DNA from 4 places in the Paenibacillus sp. FSL L8-0708 genome. Region 4 is predicted to be linked to each of the others. Evidence: riboswitches for the same ligand, from Rfam matches in the RefSeq annotation. Region 4 holds a riboswitch; each other region holds the start of a gene.

Region 1 (5,280 bases), 7.0 Mb from region 4:
CATAACCGACGATCTTGTACGTATAGTTGATACTCGCATCTACATTCTGATCCACAAATTGCTCAGTTCCTGTAAAACCAACTAACACATCATTTCTATACACTTCATATCCTAAAAAGTCTTGCTTAAGCTCTTTATCTATACTGAAACTTAACGTGTTCGTTCTATCCGTGGTGTTAGGTGTGATATTAACCTTAATGGCCAGATTTTTATCCGCCATTCCAGTTCCCTCATAATTAATCACCGAGTTATTTAAATACCATAACTTTTGCGGTGCCGGATACTTGGCTACTTTCGCTTTTGTCTCAGGATTCACAGTGAAGCCATGTCTGGCAAAATAGCTGCTTAAATCTAATCCCAGTACTTCGGAGGAGAACTCCACCAAATACTGCTGCTTGGAATTGTCACCGTTGGTAAGGGTGACCTTCCGCTCCCGATATAGCTTGGTCAGCTCTGTCCAGTATCCCGGATGTGCCAGCTCCAGCTGCCAATAGGCTCCGAGTTGTGCAAATAAGCCCTGCTGATTCATAACCACTTTATTTTCTTCGAGGACATATTTATAGATATCTGATTCATACGGTATACGATTATCTATCGAATTCGCTGCGACAGACATAAACATAGACACCATATTATTAGTTACTTCGCCATATTCCCGTTCACCCATAGCCAAGCGATGCCCAATTTCGTGATTCAGTCCCCAGCCCGGATAGGCTTTATTAAAATCACCTAACATGGTTCCTACTGTTCCAAGTTGGATCCCTGTATGATCTCCCGCTGCATACATCGCACCATAAGGCTGCATCAAGCGAATATTCTCACGAATTAGCTTGGCATCATGAATCTCGCTACTGCCATCCAAGCCATAGAAGGCAAAAATGCTCTTCATCCAGGTGTCATACCCAGTTACGGTGTCCAGCGGGTTATTTCCTTGCGTAATATATTTGTTGTACGCCTCCGTCGCCGTTCCTGTGAATATAACATGATCGCTGGCCATTTCTACCACATCTATGAGTTTACGATCTTGAACATTTGGATGAGCCGCTTTATCTTCGTCCAGTCTTTGTTTGTATGTGATTAAGAAGGTTTTGAATTGTTCTGGATCCGTGGTCTTGGTCATAAAAGGAATCTTTTCTAAACCTTCGAAGCGAATCAATGGCGCTTTCCCTTGTTCCTCAGCTGTATATGGATTGACGATATACACTGTACCGCCCTTAGTCACTTCATGTGCATAATAACTATTCGTAGCAAATTCAGGAACGGTTATAATGTTCTTACCTGGACGCAATTGCACACCTCTAGCCCAAACATTCCAAGCGGCCTCTTGTTGAGAAAAGACTAAAGAAGGTAGCTTATCGTTAGAAGCTGCGTCCACATAAACGTTGATCGTATCTCCAGGCATTGCAACGAGACCTGTAGGCTGGTTGTTCGTACCAAAACCAATTCTCAGGTTTTCCTGCGTATGCTTTTTCATATCTCCACGTTGTTCCGCCTCAATGATGGTACCTTCGGTTTGAACTTCACCATTCACTAGCTTCTTAGCTAAATCCAAAGAATCTTTCAGGATTGGATAGAGCGGATGTACTTTTGCCGCTTCTTCTAATTCGTTGATTGCTTCGACGCTATTATAAGCAGGCACAACCGCACTCATCGTTCCATCTGTGAAAATGCCATTTACAGCTTCGCTTACTTTATCTTCTGTATAAAATCTAAATTCAGCCGCAAAAGGTCTGTTGATATTAGCTTTTGTGAACTTAAATTTTAATCTTTTAAACTTCGTCGGTTCGAATTTAAATTCCAGAAAGTCATTGGTACTAATCGCGGTTCCGCTAGATACAAGTTGGAAGGTCTCTCCTTTACTCGTCTCTGATGCATAGATTTCAAAAGCCTCTGGAAATCCTTTGCGGTTATCTCTAGCCAAAAAAGCCACTCTGTCCAGCACTTCCGCTTGCGCTAGTTCAAACACGACTTCATTCGTGAAGCTTGCATCATTGTTTTTGTTCGTTTCCCAATGCGTAGTGGGCTGGTCATCCAGCATATATTCAGGCTTCGTACCTGAGTAGCTTCCACCGTTCACCGTTACTTTTGATACGTTTGCATTCGGCATTCTATAAGCTTGGCTATAGGCATTTTCATAGGTTGTTCCATACCCTTTTAGCTTCGAAACCTTGGCTGTCGTTGCCTCTACCTGATGGTTCTTCAAAAGGATCTTTGCATTCTCTATCTCTTCTTTAAACTGCGCATACAGTGGATGTGCCTGCACTTCATTCTCTAAAGCTGTTAATTTCTCTGCCGTATCAAAGGCAGTACTAACTTGGCTCAAGGTATCATCTGTAAACAAATTTTTCATTTTAGCAGAGACACTATCCTCTTTATAAAAAGAAAACTCAGCCGCACTCGCCCAATCTTGGTTCGCTTTTTTGAAGACAAATTTAAGTCTCTTAAAAGCCGTAGGTGCGAACTGAATCTCCACTACATCACCGGTTGAGCCTGTATATTCTCCAGAAGACACGAGCGTAAAATCACCCCATCGGTAGTGGAACCATAGATCTCAAATTCTTGAGCAAAACCTTTACCTTTCGCACCGGATTGCCTAGCCGCGTATACCATTCTATTTAATTCAGTGGACTCATTGAAAACAAACACAACCTCATTCGTAAACGTTGAACTATTCGGTTTGCCAGTCTCCCAATGCGTGCTCATATCCCCATCCATAGCCTTAGCTATAGGCGAGCCTGAGTAGTTGCCACCGTTATTTGTGATGGATTTAATATTTGCTGGATTCATTCTAAAAACCTCATTATAGGCATTTAGAGCATCCTTGCCGTACAGCTCAAACGGAATAACCGAAGCGTTGCTTAATAAGTTAACCTTACTTTGCGCCACTGTTTTTGTTACATTTACCTTGCTTGCCTCACTTGCTAAAGCATAACCTGCCTCACTCGAAAAACTGGCCAACATGGCCGCCGATGTAGCGATCGCAATCATTTTCTTCATCTCTTCTTACCCCCAGATGTCATATGAATCTCTCCAGTGCCCAAAAATGGGCACAAAAAAAACTACCCCAAAAGAGTAGCTTGATTGCGTATAAAGTCGCCTAAAAATTAAGACTTAATTTTTATTAAACCTTAACAAGCATAAACGCCTTCAGCGTCCTATAAGGACGGCAAGCGTTTAAGCGAGAAATATAAGATATTAAGTATAGGTGTATAACTTATACTTTCTTATATTTTAACAAAAAGCGTTACACACTCTTTGGCAGCTGGCTGACAATAGTTATGATAACCTTAGTCCCTTTAGCTTTGCGTCCCTACATTTCCATAGGTTTGCCTATGAAGTTTCGAATACATTCAAAGAGTAACATAAGCCTAGATCGGATCGCATGATTAATTGGTATGAAATGAATATAGGTAATTGCAATTAGTTTTTCTTATGTGATAGATATTATTTATCGACCATCCCGGAAGAGAAGGGCATCCTTTAGGACTGTAGGTCTACTTAACTCCCCGATCCAAACAACCGCCGGAACCAATTCCACACATCGCCCGTGATGGGAATTAATCCGAAACCATGTTCGCCAACTGCGATTACACCATATGCCCATTGTCCGATAGCTATGGCACCCCCAGCGATCCTGCCTATCGCTATCGCACCAAACGCCGTATCCCCTATGGCGATGGCCCCTAACGCTTTTTCCGCGATTGCGATCGCTCCTACAGCCACGCCTGCAATCGCAATCGCTCCCACTGCGAAGCCAAGCCAGCTAAGTGCTATTGCTCCGATCGCTAACCACATTCCCAGTGATATTGCTCCTAAGGATAATACGCCCACGCTTATCGCACCTATGGAAATCAAGCCGACAGCTACATCTCCAATAGCGATTAATCCAACGGCTGTCTTCACACGGGGTTTACCTCCACGACCATACGCTTGACCTGAGTATCGCCCTAGATTACTGCGAATACTGATGACCGGAAATGAGGGAGAAGGCCATTGATAATCAATCTCTCGTCCATCAAAGCCCCTAGAATCTGCCCAGCGCGTTACAAATTGATGCCATTTCATATCCATCCCGTCCCCCTTTTCAATTACCTAAATTATACAACCCCGGGGGTTGGCTGTACTCAGACTCTGACCTGAAATTCATCTCATCCTCTGGACGGATATATACTCATTAGGATTACTGTTTGGGAATAGGATCAGGCTTTCCAAATAAATAGCCCTGAAACAACTGATAACCACTCTGCTTAAGCCATTCAAAGTCCTCTCTAAACTCCACACCTTCTGCTAAAGGAACGGATTGGATTTCTAAAGCTTTTTCTAAAAATTGCTTTGCTATTTTCTGTTTGTTCAGATCGCTGGACACACCCTGAACATATTTCATATCCAGCTTCATGTAATGGGGTTTAAGCTCCAATAACATCTCGATCGTGCTGAAGCCCTCACCAACATCATCTAAAGCGTATTCAAATCCCCGATCCTTGTAATATGTCAAAATAGCTTTCAAATGAGCGAGATCATCCACTTTCTCCGTCTCAATAACTTCAAAGACAAAAAGAGAAGGATCGACGCCTAATTGATTGGCCAGTTCAACGGTTGATCTTAAGCAGAACTCTGGAGCGTAGATCGACGTTGGGATAAAATTAATAAACGTTTTTTTATTTAAGGGTGCAGCATATTTTACAGCCGTCATTCTACATAACCGGTCTAAAGCATATAAACGCCCTCGATTCCGTGCCGCCGCAAAAATCTCATTAGGATAGATAAGAGATCCGTCTTCTTTTTTAAATCTGGATAGGAGCTCGTATGCAAAAATCTCTTCCCTTACGTTAACAATCGGTTGGAAGTAGCAAGTAACAAGACCCTTAGTGATAACCTCATCAATCCACTCCATATCAAGTACAGTGGGTAATTCGGATAGAGGTCTCCATGTTTGGTCATCTATACGGAATTCAACCTGCTCCGACTCCATATGGTCATTACAGAAATCCAGAAAATCCCGCACCCCAGCCTCCTTAACTGTAATCACATTTTCTTCCACCTTATGTATCGTATTACTTCTACTCAAGTGATGAATAACCTCAGGTAAAACCCTAAGATTAAGCTCACCATGAGCCTTGATTTCAAAATTCAGATCTCTTACTACACAATGATTACAAGCCACATTCATAACCCCTTTAATAATCGATTCTCTGAATCCCGGAACGGCTCTTCTCAATCGAAATCCGTATACTCCAGTAAATACGCCGGGTCTAACACGGTGATCTGCTGATGTTGAAT
Region 2 (5,280 bases), 180 kb from region 4:
GGGCTTCATACTTATTTAAGCTAAGAGGATTATAGTAATTACATAACCCCCTTATAATATAGATCTAGACCCTGCCGGAAGTTGGTGGGGTCACTTTTTTGCACAGAGTAATTTTATAAATATGGTTGCCCAATATAGAAGAGAAACAAGAAATATAAAATGTAGAGAATGGGTAGCTTTATTTTTAATTTCTTGCAGGAATTTTTGAATTTTTCTGAGGTCTTGGACAGATTCTTCATCACATATCCATAAATGAGGAATTGTCCAATAATAAAGAAAATGAGCTTAAGGGGAAAGTTGCCCATTTTTATCTCAGTGAAAATAATAGTGAATGTGACACTCACAAAGGTTAGTGATACAACTTTTAAAAACTGTTCATAACGATCTTGTGGTTCTTTGATAGGATCCTGCTGCCCCCATTTTCTCTCATCAATTTCTGTCATGGTAAACCTCCAATCTACTGAATGTTATTAGTATTTCACCAGATTGAGATGCTTTTTGAACAGGGAGAATTAATTGGGAAACCATTATGAGTATAGTTGTCTGTTGCATCTTGTTGAAAGCTTACTTGTTGTGGAGATAGTACATTGCCTGAAGTTATAAGCTCCTATAGTTGTTACATCGTAAGGTTTCAGTAATTCCAACAAAGAGTGAACTCCCAAATGCTTGGGATTATGCCCACTGGCTTCGGCTGGTGAGCTTTTTTTCGTTTACAGAATGTCCCGGAATTATTATATTCAGATTATGTAAATGTTTAGTCCGGGATAGATTATTCATAGTAAATATTCGGAAGGGTATTTCTGCTTCGGAAATTCCCGTAACAGAGATGTTGAGAGTATATAATATTCCATATTATATACTCTGATTTCTCTTTAAATCTACTATAAAGAAGCGCCGTCCCTTTTGGAGACGCCGCTTCTTTATAGTAGATTCTATTCTTTTTGCTCAATTCTTGATTTTGGTGATCTTTTTGGCGGTAACTTGTGCAGGGAATGAATCATCACTTACTTCAAAAAATACTTTAATCTCATCGCCTTTTTTATATTTAGAAGGTGCAACTTTATTTACCCAAATGGCTTGAGAGTACTCATTAGATTCGAGAATCTCCTTGTATTCCTTGTTCAAGTCTTCTTCTTTTAATTCAGAAATTACTAAAATTCTTTTATTTTCTACATCTATTGTGTGTACAATTCCTTTCAAAACTTCATTATTCTTACTACAGGCGGTGACGAATAACAAAAAAACAAAAATAAGAGTCCATTTAATAGTAGTACGTGGTTTTTGAATCATGGACCTTCCCCTCCAGTGGTTACGACATTAGTTTAAAATCGGTTGCACAGGCATAGCATTTAGTACATTACCAATATAAGAATAAACAGCAGCCTTTCCATTATGACGACCTTTATTGATTCTGGGGAGTTACAGGTGAATGTCTGTAGTATTGATATTTTCATAAGAACTTTTGTTTGTATATAATAAAAATAAATGTTCTTATTTTAGAGGCGATCAATGATGGAAATGAGTATCGACCAAACGGTTGGGATTATTTATCAGGTCAAGGTGAACAAGATTACACAACGCGAGATCGAGATCCGTGGCATCCGTGAAAAACGTCCAACATAAACAAAGGGGATAAATATCATGCGGTGTATAACAATACGGCAGCCTTGGGCGACCTTAATTGCTCTTGGTGAAAAAGAGTTTGAAACTCGTTCATGGAGAACAGCCTACCGCGGCGAGTTAGGCATCCATGCCGGAATGAGGATTGACAAAAAGATTTGTGAACAGGAACCGTACAAATCAGTATTGGCGAAACATGGCTATACAGCGAATAATTTGCCGACAGGAGCTATTATTGCTACAGGTCAGCTCGCGGGATGTTATGTGGTTACTCCAGAGGTGGATTTAAGGGAATGGATCAATGGGAATGAATATGATTTTGGCGACTATAGTGAAGGACGGTTTGCCTGGAAGCTTGAAGGGGTTCATCCATTAAGCCATCCAATTCCAGCTAAAGGTCGGCTAAGCTTGTGGGAGCACTCTAATCACTTCTGAACGGCGAACAATATTTTTAATGTAATTTTTATGTGCCTATCAGCTATTTTTCAGGTTCGAGGTATATATTAGAGACACCAAACACCCCCCAGTGTTTTGTGGTATATCTCTCTCAGGTCTTGCCAACTCCCATGGTAAGGCCTATTTTTTTGTTCACTAATTGATTGGGGGGAGAGAGCGCAGCGGCTTCTATACAGCTTTACTTAATCTGGTACTGTTCTTCGTAACTCTTAAAAGATGAAATATCCAGCCCTAGGTATCTGCACATATGGATGGCAGCTTGAGCCGCAACAATGTCATTCAACAGCAGCATTCGTTCATGATAGCCACGACATATATACTTGGCTTCAATTCCAGTATTAAGTCTGTTTTGCTCATACACCTTGATTCCCCGTCTTCTCATTTCTGCACGAACATCCCTTAGATCTGTTGTAGCTACTGCAGCAGCTGTTCCAAGCACCTCCAGATAAGGGGCGGGTGTTCGTAAGTGTGTAGATAAAATGGCGGAGTCCCGTTCGAAAGCTGATAAAATCATCGGAAGCAATAAATAAGATTTCACCAGCATGTTGTCCCTGCTTTCTGCTCTATGCATGAATCTCATCACCTCTAATAGGAACGTATATTCGTATTCTACCCCGATATTCCAAAAATAATCAATGGTATTTCTAAACAGCTTATCCAATGTGATTAAATTCACAACTAAATAACGAAGAATAAATTATATTAAAAATTGTAATAATAAAAATTAATGTATCGAACGCAAATAAAGGAGAATTATGATGGAAAAAGAGGGCAGCCTCCAGCGTGGATTGTTTTTTGGTTTAATTCTGAGTATTCCCTTATGGATATCCATATTGGGCTATATACAGTTACTTTAAAATTTAATGAAAAACCTTATGCGAAGCGCCTTCAGGCGCTTTTTTTGTGTGGTACTAATGCGGGGAATTATCGAAAGGAATTGATTGACAATTGTGGGTGTCGGGCGCTAAACTGTTATTAATTCAAAAGTATTAAAAGTCATAGACTGTTATTGGATAGAATGCTTCAGCTACCAGTTCTGGACTTGCAGTGTAATACATATATATAGTCATGATAATAGCAAACCGTCTGAAAGGGCGGGACGCAAAGTCCAGGAGTCTAAAGTGTCTTAAAGGCACAATGACCGTCCGACTGCCATGAGAAGGGAATTTCACTTCTTTTTGGCGGTCTTTTTTGTTGTTAGGTCCTTTAGAGTTTCTGGTAATTATTCTGATTAATATAAATCATAGTTTTAGGAGGTGTGCCATTTGAAAAGAAGAATAAAACCGTTACTCTCGCTTGTATTAGCTGGGATTTTGACGGTAGGTAGTGGGCTTTCCTCATTGGGAGCTGGAGTTGCTGGAGCTAGTAGTTCTTCTACATTGGGAATTGCAGCGGTCTACAACGTGTTTATTCTAGGGGATATAACAACAGTTTCGGATACGGAAGGAAGGTTTGCTGCTGGAGGTAACGTTAACTTAACCAACTATAGTGTTGGAGATAGGTTGACCGCTGCAGAGGTTTCCCTGACTGACACACTTGTTGTTGGAGGGAATCTTACTTTCAACGGAGGTACTGTTTATGGGAATATCGTGCACGGGGGAGATTTTTCAGGGAATGTAACGCTCCTCAAGGGTGGTACAAAAAGACAGGGGAGTACGATTGACTTTTCAGCAGTAGGTCAGTCTTTGAAGGACAAATCAGCAGAACTTGCAGCATTGCCGGCGAATGGAACAACAGTGTACCAATATGGCAACCTTATCCTGACAGGTACAGATCCTGCGGTCAATGTTTTTAATGTTTCAGGAGATAACGTCTCTAATACCTACGGAATTACAATAAATGTTCCTTCAGGATCTACTGCAATTATTAATATTGATGGTTCTAACGTAAAAATGAAAAACTTCGGATTTCTACCTAATAACGTGTTGAACAGCAAGAAAATTTTGCTTAACTTTAGCCAAGCTGCGTATCTTGATATGGCAGGCATAGGTGTAATGGGAAGCATACTTGCCCCCTATGCTCATGTTGATTTTATTAATGGTCAGATTAACGGTACTTTAGTGGCGGCTTCACTCAAAGGTACTGGTGGTGGTGAATTTCACCACTATCCATACGATGGTGATGAACCTGGACCAACACCGACACCAACGCCGACAGTGACGCCAACACCGACACCAACGCCAACAGTGACACCAACGCCGACACCAACGCCGACACCAACGCCGACACCGACGCCAACGCCGACGCCAACGCCAACGCCGACAGTGACACCAACGCCAACACCAACGCCAACGCCGACAGTGACACCAACGCCGACGCCGACAGTGACACCAACGCCGACACCAACACCGACAGTGACACCAACACCAACACCGACAGCGACACCAACGCCGACACCGACGCCAACACCATGTCCGACGCCAACACCAACGCCGACAGTGACGCCAACACCGACACCAACACCAACGCCGACGCCAACGCCGACACCGACGCCAACGCCAACGCCGACAGTGACACCAACGCCAACACCAACGCCGACACCGACGCCAACGCCAACGCCGACAGTGACACCAACGCCAACACCAACGCCGACGCCGACAGTGACACCAACGCCAACGCCAACGCCGACAGTGACACCAACGCCAACGCCGACAGTGACACCAACGCCGACGCCGACAGTGACACCAACACCAACGCCAACACCAACACCAACGCCGACGCCGACAGTGACACCAACGCCGACACCAACACCGACGCCAACACCGACGCCGACAGTGACACCGACGCCAACGCCGACAGTGACGCCAACACCGACACCAACGCCGACAGTGACGCCAACACCGACACCAACGCCGACAGTGACACCAACACCAACGCCGACAGTGACACCAACACCAACGCCAACAGTGACACCAACGCCGACAGTGACGCCAACACCGACACCAACGCCAACACCAACGCCGACACCAACACCAACGCCGACGCCGACAGTGACACCAACGCCGACACCAACGCCGACAGTGACACCAACGCCGACACCAACGCCGACAGTGACACCAACACCAACGCCGACAGTGACGCCAACACCAACACCAACGCCGACGGTAACGCCTGAGGCAACACCGACACCGACGGTAACACCAGAGGCAACACCAACGCCGACGGTAACGCCTGAGGCAACACCAACACCGACGGTAACGCCTG
Region 3 (5,280 bases), 730 kb from region 4:
CACGCAGCTGACCCAAATATCCAGCAACCTCGTCTAGATCTGAGATTAGCTTCTTATACTGAGCTGTCCCAGGTGTAACATAAGCATTAAATTTCTCTTGACTGAGACTTCTGTTTACATTGGACCACTCTGGAGAGGTTCCCGGTAAACTCTGATGGAAGGTCATGGCTACAATGCCACCCTCTTGATGCCATTCAATTGCACTGTCTATAACAGCTTGCCGCTGTTCTGCGATCGTCTCTTCGGATTGATTATTAATCGCCCCTAATTCATAACCATGTAGAACAGCATTTTGTCCCGAAGTATTCTTCAGCTTATGAACCAGTTCATCTGGACTTTCTAGATAATCATGCTGGCCGGACAAGATCCCTTTGCCACGTAGATTTACCAAATTACTCAGCAGTTGCTTGGCTTCTTCAGAAGCCGAAGGATTGCTTGGTATAGCCGGAGGTAGAGAGGAAGAAACACTCATAGCCTTCGGAAGACTTTTAACCTCTCCCCAAGGCAGCAAGGAAAAAATAATAAACACCGGTAACATAGTAAACAACAATCTGTTTTTCTTATAATATTTACGCAAATAAATCCTCCTTTCGGTAGCTGTACTGCCTCCACAGGTGTTAAAAACATACCTGTTATCGGACAATCGTCTTCTGACCTAATGAGGACTATAGCTTAGTAGCTCTGCAATAACGCAGAGCCACTAAGGATCGACCTTTAATTTTCATCAATCAGGAGACATCCGGAAGAAAAAGTGCACTTGCTGGAACTGTCTCTTTAGCTTGACTAGCACTTTCCCACATCAAGCGGACTCTCGCATCGCCTTCATTCTCGTAATACTCCACCTTGATATCATATAGCTGGCCAGCCTTCAGCGTTATAGTGCCCTTACGCTCAGTACCACTTTGCTTAGTCCAACTATCAATCACGGATTCCCCATTCACCCAGACACGGATACCATCATCTGAGGTAGTGTAAAATGTATATTGCTCATTATATAATGGCTTGATTTTACCGCTCCAACGTATGGAGAACCGATCAATCCCGAGGGCGGCATCCGGCGAGCCTTGCCGCCAATTGAAATCGATTATTGCATCAGTTCTGTTAAGAGCTGCTGCTCCCGACAACTGCATGTTGTTGTAATACTCTCCTGCAAGCCCCTTCGCGAGAGGAATTGCTGCCTCCCCCTCTTCTTCGGAAGGTGCCGGCGCTGGTGCGGCGCTAGGTGTCGGTGCCAGACCAGTATTTAATTTATCTCTGGTCAGGGTATAGTTGCTATTCATAAATGTTTTGATTGTGTCTGCACTGTTATTCTCGTAAAGCATTTTTCCCCAGCTCATCATATACGTCCATTTATTTTGCGATTGCTGAAGCTTCTCCAGATTAGGCATTTCACCATTTTCCCCGATCGCAATCGGTTTGCCTGCGGCTAGACTCAATAAGCTGTCATAGTATTTTTGCTGGTAATCATTTTCGTATATATCTGCTGCCAGAATATCTACTTTATCAGCACCTGGATAAGTTAGCGCATAAGGATCTGACCAAACATTGGGAGCATTCGGACTCCATACCCATAACAAATTATTTAATTTATGAACGTTAACAAAACGGTCATACATAATATTCCATAGTTTAGAAAAGTTATTTTTCTTCCCCCACCAGAACCAGTTCCCGTTCATTTCATGATAGGGTCTCCAAAGCACCGGAACGTTGGCATCGCGCAAGCTTTTTAAAGAGACGGCCACCTTATCAAGCTCAGCGATCAGATTGTTATATTGCTTGGTACCCGGTGTAACGTAACTATCGAACTCACTCTGGCTAAGTGTTTTTTTCACATTATCCCAGTCATAAGAGGTGCCCGGCAGGTTAGCATGAAAAGTCATAGCTACGATCCCGCCCGCTTTATTCCAGTTGATGGCGCTGTTCACCACACTTTGACGTTGCCAAGCCATCGTTGCTTCGGACTGGCCACTGATCGCACCCATTTCATAACCGTGAAGAGCCGCATATTGTCCGCTGGTTCCCTTCAGCATATTGTTAATTTCATCTGGACTTTCTAAATAGTCATGTTGACCGGCAATAATACCTTTTCCTGAGATCGAGTAAAAATAGTTAAGCAGCTTTACGGCTTCAGGTGAGGCACCTGGGGTAACTGGCGTTCCAGAATTTGAAGCAGCTATGACAACAGACGGCGAAATTCCAACAGCAAGCGGAAGTGCAGTCAGAAACAGGACGAGTGACAGAAATGCACCAAACAATCGATACGTACGGTAAGCTTTCAAAATAATCTCCCTTTCGGTAGCCAGGCTGCCACTCTTTCGAAGGCCCTATAGCTTTGCGTCCCTACCTTTCGATAGGTTTGCCTTTTCAATTTAAGAGAAATAATCTCTCTTACCGTAAGTATCGACGACAATTAATGATATATTAAGTGTTTTTATGACTTTTTTTGATAATTGAGTCAATTTACCTGTTTCAAGAAATTTTGAATTGGTTAAATAGATAGGTTAGACCTATGAAATGAATTGTTGTAGTTCTATATCATTCCAGTCTAAAGTAATACGTATGTTATCTTCTTCTACTAATTCAGACCCCGTCTGTACCTCTATAAACTCAACATCCGTCAAAGCAAGGATCGCGTGCTTCGTTCCTTCCGGTATACGTACCACGTCCCCAGCCTTCACATTATGTTTTTTCTCATTCAGCACAATACTTGCTTCGCCGCTGACGATTGTCCAAATTTCACTACGCTTGCGATGTAATTGATAGCTGATATTATTCCCCTCGGATATAAAAATCCGTTTGGTCAGCACTTCATTGCCTTCATCATATTTCACATAATCAATAACTTTGTAATGACCCCAACGGCGTTCCTCGTACATCGGTCTTTGTTCAAAGGTCTTCAGCACTTCTTTAATCCGTGGGCTCTCAGCTTTATGGGTAACTAGAATCCCATCCGGGCTAGCCGCAATGATCAGATCCTTCGCACCAATTACCGTAATCGGAATGTCCAGCTCATTAATCAAGCAAGTCCCCTCAGAATCCGCCGTCACAAAACCTTTTCCTACATGCTTGCTGCTCATTTCCTCTGTCAGCGTATTCCACGTTCCAAGATCCTTCCAGAATCCATCATACGGCTGCACCACAATATGTTCTTCTTTCTCCACCACTTCATAATCAAAACTGATGGAAGACAATAGCTTATACTGCTTCTGCAATTCTTCATATCCTAAAGGCAACCCTTTACGCTGCAAAATATCTAACAAGTACCCTAAGCGGAAGGCAAACACTCCGCAATTCCACAAGGCATTTTGCTCGATGAGCTGTTCTGCTTGTATGCGGTCAGGTTTCTCTTGAAAGTGACTCACCTTCATAAAACCATTTTCCCCCGCCTCTTCGGTGGTAGGAATAATATATCCGTATTTCTCTGAGGCATGTTCAGGAACAACACCCATTAGAGCCAGATTTGCTCCACTTTCCAGCATGGTCCCCTCAAGCATAGCTATGGTATCGAAAAAAGATGCTTCTACATAAGGGTCAACAGGCAATATTGCTACCGTCTCCGCTGGAGAAACACCTGCCACTGAATAAAGATAGGTAGCTGTTAAGGCGATAGCCGGAAAAGTATCCCGACGCTCCGGTTCAACGATAATCGGCACATGACTTCCCAGTTGGCTTTGTATCATTTCTACTTGGCCACGGCCGGTGGCCAGATAAGATGATTCTGCCATCCCTGCTTCCTCCAGCTGTCTCCAGACACGTTGTACCATGGATTCTGGTTCACCTTGAGGGCTTTCAAGTACCTTTAGAAATTGCTTTGAACGTGAGTCGTTGGACAACGGCCATAACCGTTTACCTGAACCGCCTGATAGAAGTACCATTTTCATAGAATGAACCCTCCTTGAATTATGGAAATCGAGCATATTTGAATTGTTATCAAAACGTCAGCTTCCACTTAGCCTTATTTCGAGCGGATGCACTAAAAAAATTTGTTAGGTAGAAACCACTCCAAGGGATTTTGGACTTCCGATCGCTGTTATCCTCAGATTTCCTGATTGAACCGCTTCTCGCGGTAGAAATCCGAGGATAGCATATGCTTTTGAAGCTAGCTTTCCTACGGAAATCTTTCGGGCGAACACTCCGTTTCTACAATTCCAAATTCCCTTTCCGTTCTTAACCTAACCAACTTCTTCTTAATACTTGATCCGTGCGTACCGGGCTGTACCAGCCGGAAGCAAGCACGTTTTTCTAAAGATTTGCTTCTGCTCCGGGGGAGGCAGCTGCAACTGCAAGAACAACTGCAAGAACAACTGCAACTACAAGAGCAAGACTAGTTGCCACCACAGAGACAGAGACAATGACAACTACAAATGCTACTGCGGTATATAATCAGAGTACCTAACTTTATAAATTGCTTAGAAACTTAAGATAAGGGAACGGAGTGACGGAGGGGAATTTTGGAACTGTAAGAGCGATAGCGTCCGCCTTTGTCTGCGGATTTCTACCGCTATCAGCGGTTAAAATCAGGAAATCTGCAGACAACAGCGGCTGGAAGTCCAAACATTCTCTGGAGTCACGGCTCATCCCTAAATAGAAAAAACACATGTTCAATCAATATAACTTAGATTAAACCGCTCCAGCTACACTAGCAGAATAACCGCTCAATCCACCCATCTGCGGGCGACCGACAGAATGATAAACGAGGCCGGTACCCTCGATTTGCTCCTTGGAATACACGTTGCGTCCATCAATCAGCACCCCATTGCGCATGCTTTTCGCCAGCTGATGCAGATCAATGTCCTTCAGTAGGCTCCAATCGGTCAAGAGGCATACGGCATCGCTGCCCTCAGCCGCCTCCTCTGGCAGATTGCACCAGCGAAGCTGCGGATGATCGTATTGCTGCCTGAAATTTGTAGCTGCGATTGGATCATATAGTTTGACTGTTGCCCCTTCAGCCACCAGTGCCTCAACAATCTCTCTGGCTGGAGCTTCGCGGACATCATCAGTGTTAGGCTTAAAAGCAAGCCCCCATATCCCAATTGTCGAACCGCGCAGGCTGCCAAGTGATTCATGCAGCTTGGAGATGATCATAAACCGTTGTCCCTTGTTCACTTCGACTACAGATTTCAATAATTTGAATTCGTAATCGACGTTGCCCGCAATTTGAATGAGCGCATTAGTGTCTTTCGGGAAACAGGAGCCTCCATAACCGATACCAGCCTGCAGGAAGGATGACCCGATTCTTTGGTCCATACCCATTCCTTGTGCTACCTCGGTTACATCAGC
Region 4 (5,280 bases):
TAGCTGCAAGAACCGTTCCAGCCTACCGCTGGAGTGCTCAGGTCCCTGTCCTTCGTAGCCATGCGGCAGCATGATGACGAGATTGCTGCGCTGTGTCCATTTGGCGCGTCCAGCGGCAATGAACTGGTCAAAAATAACCTGACCCGCATTGGCGAAATCACCATACTGTGCTTCCCAGATTACGAAGGTTTCCGGTGCAAACACATTATAACCATATTCAAAGCCTAATACTGATGCCTCTGACAATGGACTGTTGTATACGCCAAAGGAGGCACGGGAATCGCTTAGCTGATGCAGAGGAGAGAATAAATCTCCTGTTTTACTGTCGTGCAGCACCAGATGGCGATGTGCGAAGGTTCCGCGCTGGGCATCTTGACCGCTCAGTCGGATGGGCGTTCCATTTTTCAGAATGGTAGCGAAGGCTAATGTTTCAGCCAGTGCCCAGTCGACCTTTTCACCCTCATTCAGTGCATCTTTACGACGTTGTAAAATGCGCTCCAGCTTCGGATAAACCTGGAATCCAGCAGGAACCGTCAACAGTTCACGATTGATCTCCTGCAGGCTGGAGATGGATACCGCTGTAGTGTTTGCCGCTGCGCGGTCCGTTTGTAGAGGAATGAAGGCTTTGGGTTCTTTTTTCTTATGATTGCCTTCCTTCATAGTATCGTACGCACGCTGCAATACGCTTTCTGCTTCAGCATTCATCTTTTGTACGTCTTCGGCGGTAAGAACCTTTTCGTTTTTCAGTCTCTCTGCATAAACCTTGTAGACGGTTGGATGATTGCGAACCTTGCCGTAGACAATAGGTTGTGTGGTTTCAGGATCATCCATTTCGTTGTGACCATGACGGCGGTAGCCGATGAGATCAATTACGAAATCTTTTTTGAATTGATGGCGGTATGCGCTAGCTAAACGTACAGCTGCTACGCAGGCCTCTGGGTCATCAGCGTTGACATGGACTATTGGGATTTCATACCCTTTGGCGATGTCACTCGCATAATGCGTAGAACGGGAATCTTCACTTTCAGTCGTAAAACCAATTCGGTTATTAACAATGATATGGATCGTCCCACCATTTTGATAACCTTGAAGTTTGCCGATATTAAGCGTTTCTGCAACAATTCCTTCACCTGGAAAAGCAGCATCGCCATGCATCAGCACCGCCATAGCTTTACTGGTATCAATCTTCGGCAGTCCTGCAGTGCTCCGATCTTCTTGTGCGGCACGAGTGAAACCTTCCACGACAGGATTGACGAATTCCAAGTGACTTGGGTTATTCGCTAGTGTTATTCTTGTGCGTACGGTTTCTCCTTCACGGACAGCACGGTCTGCACCGAGATGGTATTTCACATCACCTGTCCAACCATAGTTAATGCCTGTGGAGCCTTCGGAAGGGAAAAGCTCCTTGTTCGGAGAATGATGAAACTCTGAAAATATGATATCATAAGGTTTGCCCAAAATATGTGCAAGAACGTTGAGGCGGCCGCGATGCGCCATGCCCATCAAAATATGCTCCGCACCGTCATGTGCAGCAGCACGTACGATTTCATCTAACATCGGCACAAGAGCATCATTGCCTTCAAGACTGAAACGCTTCTGACCTACAAAAGTTTTGTGGAGGAAGGTTTCAAATTGCTCTACCTGAATCAGGCGGTTCAGGAGCTCTTTGCGTTCTGTATTATTTAGGGGTGCTGGTGAGCTGGTGGATTCTGCCTGTCTATTTAGCCATTGCAGTTCTTTTTCTTCATGCACATGCCCGAATTCATAGGCGATAGTCTTGGTGTATGCCTGACGCATACGTTGCACGGCATCCCATCCGGTATGCACATCATTCGGCGCATTTTCCCATATAAGCGTGGCAGGCAGTGCGATCAGGTCTTCGCGGGTCAGCCCATAGGTTTCAAGCTCAAGATATTTTGCCATGGGATTCTGATCGCGTACCAGCGGATCAATTTCAGCGGCCATATGGCCATATATACGAATATTGGCGATTAGCTTGGAAGCTCTTACTGCTTTTCTAAGCCATTCGGTGTCTCCCGAGATGTGCGGCTGAGGAGCCGGTTCGCTATCCGGAGTTAGGGGAGGAGGTCCCGAATTTGTAAAAAGCTCGCGATAATTATTTTCTACGGTGGAGGGATCTTTCACAAACTGTTCATATCTTTCTTGAATGTAGCCTAAATTGGGTCCGTAATACTTACTCCAAATGGATTCGTTATAGGGCTCTTTGGCTGCCATGAATACATCCTCCTTAACGGATGAACTCCATACGTTACATTTTGTGTCAACGCTTACTGGAGCTGTGATGATTGCGGTTTCATTTCTCATCTTATTGTGCTACTTTCGGCCACTGTAATCAATTCATTCTTTCGTCCAATACGTTCGCAAAATGGTATGGGTTAGCTTGTTCTAATGAAAAGAAGGGTGTTTCTTCTCATTACCCATTCTAAAGGCCTATTAAAATGATTCTATTATCCTTATTTTTAACTATTAGGTCAGTAAATATTTATTTTGCTAGTACAATTTATTTTATGTAACGGACGAGTATCGTGATAATCGGACAAGATCTTTGAAAAAAAATCTTTTATTTTTCGTTTTTAAAATAGAAAGTAACCAGGAATCGACACACTTTTCCGCTTTCTTTTTGTATAATGTTATTGCAGATAGTAATTTTATAGTTTTTTAAGTAGATCCTTTCGTGAAAAGGGTCCAGTAAAAGGTAAACTTGCCGAAAGGCAGGGGCACAAAGTCGCGGGTCTAAGGTAGAGATACTATGACAGCCGGATTGCCTGGGGACGTAAAATCTTAGGGGGAGATTTTTTGGAAAAGTCCAACCAGGGTAGCAACAGAGAACAGCAGTTTATTGATCTGGATCAAGAGTGGGTACATTTATTATTAGCAGCTAAGAAGGCTGGCATTAAGGCAGATGAAATCCGCCAGTTCTTTCATGAGAAAACTGTGCAGATCGTGCAGTAATACATTAGAGGGGTTACATATCGAAAAAGGGCACAGCGGTTCTTCGCTGTGTCCTTTTTCGATATGATTTAGTAGAAGAGAGGATCGTACCAGATTAGTAGGAAGTATTAATCCTTTTGATCGAGCTTCCATTTCTGATAGTCCAGAAATTCTTTGAATTCGCGTTTGCTAATGCCTGAGTCCATAGCTTCCTGCACCAATCGGAACCATTCCGAATCTAAATGTGATTCCTCTGCATCATTGGGTTCTCCATAGAGCAGGGCATGAATGGATACCTGAAGCGCGTCAGCGATTTTTTCGATAAACTGGATGGATGGATTGGATTGGATGTTTCTCTCCACGTTGCTAAGATACGACTTAGCCACATCTGCTCTGTCCGCAAGCTCAGATAGGGAGAAACCCTTGTCTAGGCGGAGCTGCTGGATACGTTGGCCCATATTCTGTGGCACTATGCTGACGCCCCTCCGTAATTTTTGTTATTAGTATAGCAAATATCAATAAATCGGACAAAGTTTATTGTAAAGAGAAGAGCAGCAATCTGCTTATCCGTGGCCGGATTCAGGATCTGCTGCTCTTCGAGTATTTTATTAAATTACTTTATTGATCTTAGTAGTCTTTTTTCGCACCTTGTTTAGCTACGAAATCCCAAGTCAGTGTTAAGCTATCGCCTTGGAAAATATTTTGATCTTGGTTATTTTCCACAAATTCGAATTGGACGGAGAAGCTGTCGTTGGTACCGGCTTTAATACCGGATGCTTCGGTAAAGAGTTGATCCCAACCTGTATTTTTTACGAGATCCGGATGCTGACTTTTTAAAGCAGCAAGTGTAGTCTCATAAACTACATTTTCAGGAGAGACGATAGGTACTCCTTTATCATTATTTCTAAGGAATTTAACTTTAATGAACTCGGCTAAATCCAGGTAGTTATCTCCTTTAGCATCCGTGATTTGAGTCGATGTATTCAGAATAATAGATCCGATATCGAGCGAACCATCGTTTTTCAATTTGAAGGATTTAGTTACCGTATCACCTGGTTTCAGGTTAGGAATATTAACGATGACAGAAGGGTCGGAGTTCAGATCGAGCGTGCCCGCTGCGAATGTAGCTGTGCTTTGCGCAGTGTCGCTAAAGTATGCGAAGGTTCCTCCGCCGATTAATGATAAACCCAGTGCTGCAGATGCTACGCCAAGACCCAATGTTTTCTTGATACCCATAATAAAATTCCTCCTCAAATTTGTGTTTGAATTTTTTATAAAATTTATATATTGTATCTTCCGGTTCGTAAGCGGAAGTGGACAATCAACTTAGGGCTGTGTTTCTGTTGGGGGCGGTGAGGCTGGCAGTAGGGCAGCATTTTTCTTTTCTAATGCAGCTACAGCCTTCCAAGAGGTATACAGAGCATAGAGCAGAAGCATCAAGCCAGGCACGATCATGAGGACTACACTTCCAGCTTTGGAAACTGCGAAATTCATAGCGTAACCGACATAGGGTACAGTGACCCCGGTATACTGAGCTACAACATTCACAGAACTGGTAGGGTTCATGTCGGGCGCGTCGTTGTTATCGCCTTTAGTGCGATAAACAGCTTCACCAGTAGCGTTATTGACGGTCGCTTCTACAATCCGGTGAGTAATGAGCAGATTATCTTCATTCCTAAAGGTGATGACATCGCCTGGTTTGAAACGATTCATATCCCCTCCGGGTTTTAATGCGACAATTGAGCCTGTCTGAATTCCTGGTTCCATCGATCCTGAGAGTACGGTTTTGATCTCATATCCGAAGAAAGCAGGTTCACCGCCGGAGGCCTTGGATAACACTACGGCTGCCACCAGCAGAATAAAGATCACAAGCATTAAGCTCGATAGGGTATTATTGATAATTTTTTTAATTCGCATCTTATTCTCCACCTTTCTCAGGTTGAGGGTCCGAAGGAGCTTGGGTTGCTACCGGCGGGGTAGTCGTACTGTCTTCCGCCTTTGGCGTCTCTTGTGGAGCCTCTTGCTGAGGGACATCTTTTGGAATTGTAAGCTCTTCGTCAATTTCCGGCTTAACCGGGTCAGTGGCTGGGGCTTCAGGTTGTTCTTTATTTGGGGCTTCCGGAGCAGTTTCGCCTGATGTTGGAGGGGTTGCCTCAGCTTTCGCTTTATCCTCGGCTTCTTGTTGCTTTTTCTCCTCAGCCAAACGTTCTTCTTCTTTTTTCGCTTCTTCTTCTTTCTTTACTTGCTCTTCTTCTAGCCGAGCTTTTTCAAGCTCTTCTAGTTTTTGCTCGCGAGTCTGACTGATCAATTGGAGTTTATCTTGAAGGG

The links. A riboswitch is a leader RNA that binds a small molecule or an ion and turns the genes downstream of it on or off. The one in region 4 is predicted to bind cyclic di-GMP.
Region 1: linked by a shared signal. The riboswitch ahead of NYE58_RS35070 (discoidin domain-containing protein) and the one ahead of NYE58_RS01975 (anti-repressor SinI family protein) in region 4 are both predicted to bind cyclic di-GMP.
Region 2: linked by a shared signal. The riboswitch ahead of NYE58_RS02915 (choice-of-anchor A family protein) and the one ahead of NYE58_RS01975 (anti-repressor SinI family protein) in region 4 are both predicted to bind cyclic di-GMP.
Region 3: linked by a shared signal. The riboswitch ahead of NYE58_RS05230 (glycosyl hydrolase) and the one ahead of NYE58_RS01975 (anti-repressor SinI family protein) in region 4 are both predicted to bind cyclic di-GMP.

Annotation. Positions count from the first base shown of each region.
Region 1 is NZ_JBBPBC010000001.1:7,491,286-7,496,565, forward strand. It holds gene NYE58_RS35065 (NPCBM/NEW2 domain-containing protein) at 1-2,512, opposite strand, end outside; gene NYE58_RS35070 (discoidin domain-containing protein) at 2,473-2,997, opposite strand; cyclic di-GMP riboswitch class I at 3,255-3,341, opposite strand; gene NYE58_RS35075 (hypothetical protein) at 3,499-4,065, opposite strand; gene NYE58_RS35080 (EAL domain-containing protein) at 4,181-5,218, opposite strand; gene NYE58_RS35085 (Crp/Fnr family transcriptional regulator) at 5,215-5,280, opposite strand, start outside.
Region 2 is NZ_JBBPBC010000001.1:617,237-622,516, forward strand. It holds gene NYE58_RS02895 (hypothetical protein) at 114-443, opposite strand; gene NYE58_RS02900 (DUF3221 domain-containing protein) at 946-1,290, opposite strand; gene NYE58_RS02905 (ASCH domain-containing protein) at 1,642-2,055, shown strand; gene NYE58_RS02910 (hypothetical protein) at 2,255-2,752, opposite strand; cyclic di-GMP riboswitch class I at 3,143-3,233, shown strand; gene NYE58_RS02915 (choice-of-anchor A family protein) at 3,342-5,280, shown strand, end outside.
Region 3 is NZ_JBBPBC010000001.1:1,174,233-1,179,512, reverse strand. It holds gene NYE58_RS05235 (glycosyl hydrolase) at 1-577, opposite strand, end outside; gene NYE58_RS05230 (glycosyl hydrolase) at 729-2,279, opposite strand; cyclic di-GMP riboswitch class I at 2,292-2,371, opposite strand; gene NYE58_RS05225 (sugar phosphate nucleotidyltransferase) at 2,508-3,881, opposite strand; gene NYE58_RS05220 (UDP-glucose dehydrogenase family protein) at 4,621-5,280, opposite strand, start outside.
Region 4 is NZ_JBBPBC010000001.1:441,984-447,263, forward strand. It holds gene NYE58_RS01970 (2-oxoglutarate dehydrogenase E1 component) at 1-2,235, opposite strand, end outside; cyclic di-GMP riboswitch class I at 2,706-2,790, shown strand; gene NYE58_RS01975 (anti-repressor SinI family protein) at 2,818-2,973, shown strand; gene NYE58_RS01980 (helix-turn-helix domain-containing protein) at 3,081-3,410, opposite strand; gene NYE58_RS01985 (TasA family protein) at 3,580-4,188, opposite strand; gene sipW (signal peptidase I SipW) at 4,279-4,869, opposite strand; gene NYE58_RS01995 (hypothetical protein) at 4,871-5,280, opposite strand, start outside.